Linked DNA regions of Variovorax paradoxus B4. The main gene of each other region encodes a partner of the protein of the gene in region 2 in a complex. Links are inferred from orthologs where the notes say so. Each region holds a gene or a part of one and is shown on either strand. Other genes may lie near its edges. The genes, in order: accB, accD and VAPA_RS15555.

Region 1 (3,099 bases), 540 kb from region 2 along the record:
GCGCCGTACTGCGGGCAAAATGTCTCGATGGACACGTCCACCAAGCACGAGATTGCCGCCGCAGCAGCCCGCCTCGTCGTCGAGGAGGGGCTGGAGTATGGTCCGGCCAAGCGCCGGGCGCAGCGGGACCTGGGCCTGTCGTCGCGCACGGCGCTGCCGAACAACGACGAGGTGGAGGCCGAGGTCCGCGACTACATCGCGCTCTATTGCGCCGACACCCAGCCGCAGGAGCTGCGTGCGCTGCGGCTGCTCGCGCTCGAATGGATGGAGCGCATGGCGGCGTTCCGCCCGCATGTGGGAGGCGCGGTCTGGCACGGCACCGCCACGCGGCTGTCAGACATTTATATTCAATTGTTCTGCGATGATTCCAAGTCGGCCGAGATCGCCCTGATCGATCACCACGTGGACTACGAGCCGCGGATGGTCACCGGTTTTCATGGCGAGCAGGTGGAAGCCCTGAGCGTTCACGCCGCAAGCCGTGCATTGGGCGAGGAAATCGGGGTGCACCTGCTGGTGTATGACCTCGACGACCTGCGCGGTGCGCTTCGGCCCGACGCCCAGGGGCGGGCGCCGCGTGGCGACCTGGCGGCGCTGCGCCGGCTGATCGAAAGTGAAAAGGACAAGTGAATGACTTCTTCGCCCACACGGCGAGGCCTCCTCTATGGCGGCGTGGCAGTCGCGGCCGCTGCGGCCGGCCTGGGCGGCGCGTGGTGGCGTGAGCGCAGCAGCGGCCCCAAGGGCGAAGTGCTGGACGCGAGCTTCTGGAGCCAGCGTTTCGAGCGGCCGGAGGGCGGTGAGCTGCTTCTTTCCGATTTGCGGGGCAAACCGCTGCTGCTCAATTTCTGGGCCACGTGGTGTCCCCCCTGCGTGGAAGAAATGCCGATGATCGATCGCTTCTTTCGCGAACATGGCGCGAACGGCTGGCAAGTGGTCGGTTTGGCGATCGATCAGCCCAGCGCAGTCCGTAAATTCCTGCAGAAGACGCCGGTCAGCTACCCCACCGGCCTGGCGGGCCTGCAGGGGACGGAACTGGTCAAGAACCTGGGCAACACGGGGGGCGGATTGCCTTTCACGCTGGTCCTCAATGGCGCAGGCGCGGTGGCGGCTCGTAAAATGGGCAAGCTCGAAGCGGCCGACCTGGACGCTTGGCGGCGTGAACTGGTTCACGGTTAGAATCAGATACACACTCGGCATTTAGCCGCCAATCGCTAAAAATCACCGATTTTTAGCCAAGTTACATCCTATTGACCGGCAAAGTCGGCACTGGAGCTCCATGGATCTGCGCAAACTCAAGACACTGATCGATTTGGTGTCGGAATCCAATATTTCCGAACTGGAAATCACCGAAACCGAAGGCAAGGTCCGCATCGTCAAGGGCGGTGGCGCTGCCCCGGTGCAGTATGTACAAACTGTGGCGGCAGCACCTGCCGCGGCTCCTGCTGCCGGAGCGCCGGCGGCACCCGCGCTTGCCAGCCCACCCGCGCCCGAAGCCGCGCCTGCCGGCCACGCCATCAAGTCGCCGATGGTGGGTACTTTCTACCGCTCGTCCAGCCCGGGCGCTCCGGCCTTCGTCGAAATCGGCAGCAAGGTCAACGAGGGCGACACGGTCTGCATCATCGAAGCGATGAAGATCCTCAACGAAATCGAAGCTGACAAGTCCGGCACGATCACCCAGATCCTCGGCGAAAACGGTCAGGCGGTCGAATACGGCCAGCCACTGTTCATCATCGAGTGACCATGTTCAAGAAGATCCTGGTTGCAAACCGGGGGGAAATCGCCCTCCGGATCCAGCGCGCCTGCAGCGAGCTCGGCATCAAGGCCGTGATGGTCTATTCCGAAGCGGACCGCGACGCGAAGTACGTCAAGCTCGCGCAGGAGGCCGTGTGCATCGGCCCGGCGCCGTCGTCGCTGAGCTATCTCAACATGCCGGCCATCATCTCGGCGGCCGAGGTGACCGACGCCGAGGCCATCCATCCCGGCTACGGCTTCCTGAGCGAGAACGCCAATTTCGCCGAACGCGTCGAGCAGAGCGGTTTCCAGTTCATCGGCCCGACGCCCGACAACATCCGCACCATGGGCGACAAGGTCTCGGCCAAGCAGGCCATGATCAAGGCCGGCGTGCCGTGCGTGCCGGGCTCCGAGGGCGAGCTCTCGGATGATGCTGCCACCAACAAGCGCATTGCCCGCGCCATCGGCTATCCGGTCATCATCAAGGCGGCAGGCGGCGGTGGTGGCCGCGGCATGCGCGTGGTGCACACCGAGGCCGCGCTGATCAATGCGATCCAGATGACCAAGGCGGAAGCCGGCGCGGCCTTCAACAATCCGGCCGTGTACATGGAGAAGTTCCTCCAGAACCCGCGCCATATTGAAATCCAGATCCTGGCCGACAAGCACAAGAACGCGGTCTATCTGGGCGAGCGCGACTGTTCCATGCAGCGGCGCCACCAGAAGGTGATCGAGGAATCGCCCGCACCCGGCATTCCGCGCAAGCTGATCGAGAAGATCGGCGAGCGTTGCGCCGCGGCCTGCAAGAAGATCGGCTACCGCGGCGCCGGCACCTTCGAGTTCCTCTACGAAAACGGCGAGTTCTATTTCATCGAGATGAACACGCGCGTCCAGGTGGAGCACCCGGTGACCGAGTTCACCACCGGCATCGACATCGTGAAGACGCAGATCATGGTGGCGGCCGGCGAGAAGCTGCCGTTCACGCAGCGCCAGATCGAGATGCGCGGCCACGCCATCGAGTGCCGCATCAACGCCGAAGACGCCTGGAAGTTCACGCCGTCGCCGGGCCGCATCACCATGTGGCACCCGCCGGGCGGTCCGGGGGTGCGCGTCGATTCGCATGCGTACACCAACTACTTCGTGCCGCCGAACTACGACTCGATGATCGGCAAGATCATCGTCTACGGCGACACGCGCGAGCAGGCCATGGCGCGCATGCGCACGGCGCTGAACGAAACCGTGATCGAAGGCATCCAGACCAACATCCCGCTTCACCGCGAGCTGATGGTCGATGCCAAGTTCATGAGCGGCGGCACCAACATCCATTACCTGGAAGAGTGGCTGGCGGCGCATAAACGATGAACACCCCCAGGC
Region 2 (2,939 bases):
GCCGCTGCCGCAGTTCGAGTTGCATGGGCACCAATTCGCACCAGCGGTTGGCGACCCAGCCGCAATCGTTGAACTGGTAGGGCTCGCCGATGGGCAGGCGCACGGTTTCGGCGCCCTGCGCGCGGCGGCGTTCTTCGAGGGTGTCGACCAGACGCCGCAGCGCCGTGGCGGTGTGCTGGAGGTCGTCGGGAATCTCGAGCGCCGTGTCTTCGATCACGGCTTCCACTTCGGCAACCCACAAGCCGTATTTCTGCAGTTCGGTGGCGCGCACCCGGAAACGCTGCGTGCCGACGCACTCGATCTGCAGCAGGCCGCTTTGCGGCGAATCGAATTCGCGGATGACCGCCAGCGTGCCGACGGCGGCGAAGCTTTCCGCCTCGGCGCCGGCCTTGCGCACTTCGCTGCCGCTCGTGAGGCTGACCACGCCGAAGGGCGCGTCGGCCTTGCGGCATTTGCCGATCATGTCCAGGTAACGTACTTCGAAAATACGCAGTGGAAGCACGCCGCCCGGAAACAGGACCGTGCCGAGCGGGAACAATGGCAGTGAATGCAAAAGGGGCTGTGTCGTCATCGAGGAACCTTGCATGGCTATCATCGCATTCCCCTCACGACCGCGCCCCATGCTCTACCAGATCCCCTCGTTCCTTCTCGACGTGATCGTCGGCCTGCTCGGCGGCGCCTGCCTGCTGCGCCTCTACATGCAGTACCACCGCGTGCCTTTCGGCAACCCGCTCGGGCGTTTCGTCTTTGCGATCACCGACTGGATCGTGCTGCCGCTGCGCCGCATCGTGCCTTCGGTCAAGCGCTGGGACCTGGCGAGCGCCATCGCGGCCTGGCTGCTGGTGCTGGCGAAGTTCCTGTTGCTGTGGCTGCTGATCGGCAACCTGGGCCGGATTGCCACCTTGCCGCTGGTCTCGCTGGTGGGGCTGCTGCAGCTGGCGATTTCAGGCCTGACCGCGCTGCTGGTGGTCTATGCCGTGCTGTCGTGGATACCGGGGGCGTCGCCGATGCTGCTCGACCTCATTTCCCGGCTGGCCGAACCGCTGGTGCGGCCGTTTCGGCGGTTCATTCCGCTGATCGGCGGCGTGGACCTGTCGCCCCTGGCCGCCATCGTGGTGCTGCAGGTGATTGCGATCGTGCTGGGCAACCTGCTGGTCTGGGCCTACCGGCTGGGCGCCTGAGCGATCTCCTGGTCAGCTGACTGCGTCGGCCGGCTGGCGCAGCAGCATCGCGAGGGTGCTCGCAATGGTCTTGCGCAGCTCGCGGCGGTCGCTGATGAAGTCGATCGCGCCCTTGGTCTGCAGGAACTCTGCGCGCTGGAAGCCTTCGGGCAACGTCACGCGCACGGTCGATTCGATCACGCGCGGGCCGGCAAAGCCGATCAGCGCCTTGGGTTCCGCAATGACGACGTCGCCCACGAAGGCGAAGCCGGCCGAGACGCCGCCCATGGTCGGGTCGGTCAGCACGCTGATGTAGGGCAGGCCCTTCTTCGCGAGGCGGGTGAGCGCGGCGTTGGTCTTGGCCATCTGCATCAGCGACAGCAGGCCTTCCTGCATGCGCGCACCGCCCGTGGCGGTGAAGCAGATGAAGGGCACCTTCTGTTCGATGGCCGTCTCGACGCCGCGCACGAAGCGCTCGCCGACCACGCTGCCCATGCTGCCGCCCATGAATTCGAACTCGAAGCAGGCCACGACCACGCTGATGCTGTGGACCGAGCCGCCCATGACGACCAGTGCGTCGGTCTCGCCCGTGTTCTCGAGCGCTTCCTTGAGCCGTTCGGGGTACTTGCGGCTGTCCTTGAACTTGAGCGCGTCCACCGGCAGCACTTCCTGGCCGATTTCGTAGCGGCCCTCGGCGTCGAGGAAGGCGTCGAGGCGCGCACGGGCGCCGATGCGGTGGTGGTGGCTGCAGCTCGGGCAGACGTTCTGGTTGTGCTCGAGGTCGGTCTTGTAGAGAACGGTCTCGCAGGCGGGGCATTTGATCCACAGGCCCTCGGGCACCTGGCGGCGCTCCGACGGGTCGGTTTGTGCGATCTTGGCGGGTAGCAGTTTTTCAAGCCAGCTCATAGGACTCCGAATTAGCTCCCCTCTGCCGCAATGCGGCAGAGGGGCTGGGGGGTGAGGGCAACGGCGATTATCGGCCAGCCGCGTTCTTGGGGGTAGCCGCCGGCAGGGCATCGAGCGCTTCGCGGATGCCGGCGAGGAATTCGCGCACCGCAGGCACCACCTTTTCGCGTGGCTGTCCGTCGATCAGCTGGATGATCCTGGTGCCGATCACGACCGCGTCGGCGGCCGAACCCACGGCCTGGGCCGTGCGCGCGTCGCGGATGCCGAAGCCCACGCCCACCGGAATGCTCACGTGCTCGCGGATGCGCGGGATCATCCGGCCGACCGCTTCGGTGTCGAGGTGGCCGGCGCCCGTCACGCCCTTGAGCGACACGTAGTAGACATAGCCGCTCGCGATGCGCGCGACCTGGGCCATGCGCTCGCTGGTGCTGGTGGGGGCCAAGAGGAAGATCAGGTCGATGCCTGCGGCCTTGAGATCGGCTGCGAAGTCCTCGCACTCCTCCGGCGGGTAGTCGACCACCAGGAGGCCGTCGACGCCTGCGGCCGACGCATCGCGGATGAAGGCCTTCTTGCCGTGCACGAGGTCGTAGCGCTCGACCGGATTCGCATAGCCCATCAGCACCACGGGCGTGGTCGGGTCCTTCTGGCGGAAGGCGGCCACCATGGCGAGCACCTGCTTCATGCCGACGCCCAGGGCCAGCGCCGCCTCGCCGGCCTTCTGGATCACCGGGCCATCGGCCATCGGGTCGGAAAACGGCACGCCGAGCTCGATCACGTCGGCACCCGCCTCGACCATGCCGTGCATCAGCTCGGGCGTGATGTCGGCAAAGGGGAAGCCGGCCGTGACGTAGGGAATCAGGGCGCGGCGGCCTT
Region 3 (3,058 bases), 1.7 Mb from region 2 along the record:
TGAACGATCAATGCCATGGGTGATTTCAGAGAAATAGAAAGGGCCGCCGCTGCACTCCCGAGTGCCAGCGCGGCGCCCTGCAAGCCGTCAGCGCGAAGCCTTGGGCGAGGGCCCGGAATTGTACCAATGCAGCAGGTCGCCCCTGCGCTGGGCAAATCCATTGGCCACCTTGAGGTGGATCCGATGGCCGCGGGTGGTGCAGGCGCGAACCTGGTCCAGCAGCTGGTCGAGCTGCGCCGCGCTGGGCGCGCAGCCGTGCGCCTGCATCAGCCAGTGCCGCAGCACATTGGCCTGCCGCGCGCGCGAAAGCGCCTGCAGCGCGGCGATGCGGGGCGGATTGCCCACCACGGCCAGGTCCTGCGCCGCGAGTTCGCCCAGCAGCTCCTGTGCCTGCGCGGCATGCCCGATGCTGCGGGCGAAGGTGGCGCGGAACTGGGGGAAAGTGCGCGCCAGCGCCGGCAACAGCACGGCGCGAATCCGGTTGCGGGTGTAGCGCTCGTCCTCGTTGGTCGGGTCTTCGATCCAGGGCAGATCGAGGCCTTTCAGCCACGCCCGGATGTCGGCGCCGGGCACCGCCAGGAGCGGACGGTGGACGTCCAGGCCATTGCGCTGCGCATGCGCGGGCATGGCAGCGAGCCCCGGCAGACCCGCGCCCCTGGAGAGGGCCAGCAGAAGGGTCTCGACCTGGTCGTCGGCATGGTGCCCGAGGACTATCGATTTGATAGCGCCAGCCGTTGTGTCCGTGCGCGCCATCGCGGCAAAGGCCTCGTAGCGGGCGCGGCGTGCCGCATCTTCGGGGCTGTCGCCCTGCGCATGCCGTGCGTCCACGCGGTGCACCACCAGCGGCACGCCGAGGCGCTCGCACACGGCCGCGCAATGGCGCTCGAAATCGTCGGCCGCGGCCTGCAGGCCATGGTGCACATGAAAGGCAACCACCCGGCCCGGCCAGGCCGATGCGCAAGCGGCCAGCAGGGCCGTGGAATCCGCACCGCCGCTGAAGCCCACCGCCAGCGGCAAATGCGCCGGCTCGAACGCGGCCATGGCGCGTTCGAAGGCTTCGTTCATGGAGCAGCGCGCTTGCTTTTTTATCTGCCGGTGTCGGCCTTGGTGTCGTTGAAGCGCCCGTAGCTCTGCAGGCGTTCGTAGCGGCGCTCGAGCAGCTCCTTCGGCTTCAGGTCGCTGACCTGGCGGAAGGCGTCGTTGAGCGCGCGCTTGAGGAAAGCGGCCATCTGGCGATGGTCGCGGTGCGCGCCGCCGACCGGTTCGTTCACGATCTTGTCGACCAGGCCCAGTGCCTTCAGGCGGTGCGCGGTGATGCCGAGGGCATCGGCCGCTTCCTGCGCCTTGTCGCTGGTCTTCCAGAGAATGGAGGCGCAGCCTTCCGGGCTGATGACCGAATAGATCGAATATTGCAGCATCACGAGCTGGTCGCCCACCGAAATGGCCAGCGCGCCGCCGGAGCCGCCTTCGCCGATGATGGTGACGATGATCGGCACTTCGAGCTGCGCCATTTCGTAGATGTTGCGGCCGATGGCTTCGGACTGGCCGCGCTCCTCGGCGTCGATGCCCGGATAGGCGCCGGGCGTATCGACGAAGGTGAAGACCGGCAGCTTGAATTTCTCGGCCGTCTTCATGAGGCGCAGGGCCTTGCGGTAGCCCTCGGGCTTGCTCATGCCGAAGTTGCGCGCGGTGCGCTCCTTGGTGTCGCGCCCCTTCTGGTGGCCGAGCACCATGCACGGCGTGCCGTTGAAGCGCGCCAGGCCGCCCACGATGGAGAGGTCGTCGGAAAAGTGCCGGTCGCCGTGCAGTTCGACGAAGTCGGTGAAGATCTCGTTGACGTAGTCGAGCGTGTAGGGCCGCTCCGGATGCCGCGCGATCTTGGTGATCTGCCAGGGCGTCAGGTCGCTGTAGATGTCTTTGGTGAGCTGCTGGCTTTTCTTGCCGAGCTGGTCGATTTCCTCCGAGATGTCGACCGCCGATTCGGTCTGTACATAGCGCAGTTCTTCGATCTTTGTTTCGAGTTCAGCAATGGGCTGCTCGAAGTCGAGGAAGGTTCGTTTCGCCAACGTCTTCTCCTGTTGTTCAGTATGCGACCGGTACCGGGTCGAGCGATCGCCAAATATACCAAGTCGCCACGCTGCAATACGGCGCCCAGGCCACGGCGACGTCGCGGGCATCGCTGCGGCTCACCGGATCGCCCGAAAAATAGTTCACGCTGATGCCGTTGAGCAGGCCGAGGTCGTCGACCGGCAGCACGTTGGGGCGCATCAGGTGGAAGATGAGGAACATCTCGGCCGTCCAGCGGCCGATGCCGCGGATGGCCACGAGTTCATCGATGATGAGCTCGTCGGCCATGTCCTTCCAGGCGTCGACGTGCACGGCGCCCGAATCGAAGTGAATGGCCAGGTCGACCAGGTACTCGACCTTGCGCGCCGACAGCCCCGCCCCGCGCATGTCGTCGACCTTGAGCTTGAGCACGTTGGCCGGCGTCAGCTTGCGCGGCAACAGCGCGAACTTGTCCCACACCGTCTGCGCAGCCTTCACCGAAATCTGCTGGCCCACGATGCTGCGCGCGAGCGTGGTGAATGCGTCGCCGCGCGACTCGAGGCAGGCATCGCCGAACTTCGGGATCAACCGCTTCATCACGCGGTCCTTCTTGGACAGGTGCTTGCAGGCCTCTTCCCAATAGTCCGGCGTGAAGATCTGAACCGCCGGGTTTTTCGAAGCAGGCATGGGGTTGGTGGTTCCGTTCACTGCGCTGCGGCCCAGGTTGTACCGGTGGGCGAATCCTTCAGCACGATGCCCTGCGCCAGGAGGTCGTTGCGGATGCGATCGGCCTCGGCAAAATTCTTCGCGGCCTTGGCGGCCGCGCGCGCGTCGATCTGCGCCTGGATAGTGGCTTCGTCCAGCGTGGTGCCCGCGCGCAGGAAGCGCGTCGGATCGTCCTGCAGGATGTTCAGGCATCCGCCGAGCGCCTTCAGCAGCCCAGCCTGCGCGGGCGACTGCGTGCGGTTCACTTCGCCCGCCAGGTCGAACAGCACGGCCACGGCCTCGGGCG

Evidence for each region.
Region 1: the proteins of accD (region 2) and accB are in contact, whole or in part, in a solved structure (PDB 8UXZ), measured with the Escherichia coli proteins. The link is inferred for Variovorax paradoxus B4 from one-to-one orthologs.
Region 3: the proteins of accD (region 2) and VAPA_RS15555 are in contact, whole or in part, in a solved structure (PDB 8UXZ), measured with the Escherichia coli proteins. The link is inferred for Variovorax paradoxus B4 from one-to-one orthologs.

Annotation. Positions count from the first base shown.
Region 1 is NC_022247.1:1,101,912-1,105,010, forward strand. The notes cover bases 60-3,004. They hold accB (acetyl-CoA carboxylase biotin carboxyl carrier protein), read left to right. Parts: upstream 60-1,273; coding sequence 1,274-1,735; downstream 1,736-3,004. Other genes in these bases: VAPA_RS04940 (hypothetical protein), read left to right, coding at 60-627; VAPA_RS04945 (TlpA family protein disulfide reductase), read left to right, coding at 628-1,173; accC (acetyl-CoA carboxylase biotin carboxylase subunit), read left to right, coding at 1,738-3,004. In the rest of the region: more of VAPA_RS04940, read left to right, coding at 28-59; more of accC, read left to right, coding at 3,005-3,087. UniProt on the Escherichia coli protein: This protein is a component of the acetyl coenzyme A carboxylase complex; first, biotin carboxylase catalyzes the carboxylation of the carrier protein and then the transcarboxylase transfers the carboxyl group to form malonyl-CoA.
Region 2 is NC_022247.1:1,639,813-1,642,751, forward strand. Bases 131-2,915 are described here. They hold accD (acetyl-CoA carboxylase, carboxyltransferase subunit beta), read right to left. Parts: upstream 2,067-2,915; coding sequence 1,194-2,066; downstream 131-1,193. Other genes in these bases: VAPA_RS07430 (LON peptidase substrate-binding domain-containing protein), read right to left, coding at 131-595; VAPA_RS07435 (YggT family protein), read left to right, coding at 621-1,181; trpA (tryptophan synthase subunit alpha), read right to left, coding at 2,134-2,915. Also shown: more of VAPA_RS07430, read right to left, coding at 1-130; more of trpA, read right to left, coding at 2,916-2,939.
Region 3 is NC_022247.1:3,326,089-3,329,146, forward strand. The notes cover bases 77-2,980. They hold VAPA_RS15555 (acetyl-CoA carboxylase carboxyltransferase subunit alpha), read right to left. Parts: upstream 2,067-2,980; coding sequence 1,086-2,066; downstream 77-1,085. Other genes in these bases: tilS (tRNA lysidine(34) synthetase TilS), read right to left, coding at 88-1,065; VAPA_RS15560 (DNA-3-methyladenine glycosylase family protein), read right to left, coding at 2,083-2,733; cysS (cysteine--tRNA ligase), read right to left, coding at 2,751-2,980. Outside these bases: VAPA_RS15545 (aspartate kinase), read right to left, coding at 1-17; more of cysS, read right to left, coding at 2,981-3,058. UniProt on the Escherichia coli protein: Component of the acetyl coenzyme A carboxylase (ACC) complex. First, biotin carboxylase catalyzes the carboxylation of biotin on its carrier protein (BCCP) and then the CO(2) group is transferred by the carboxyltransferase to acetyl-CoA to form malonyl-CoA.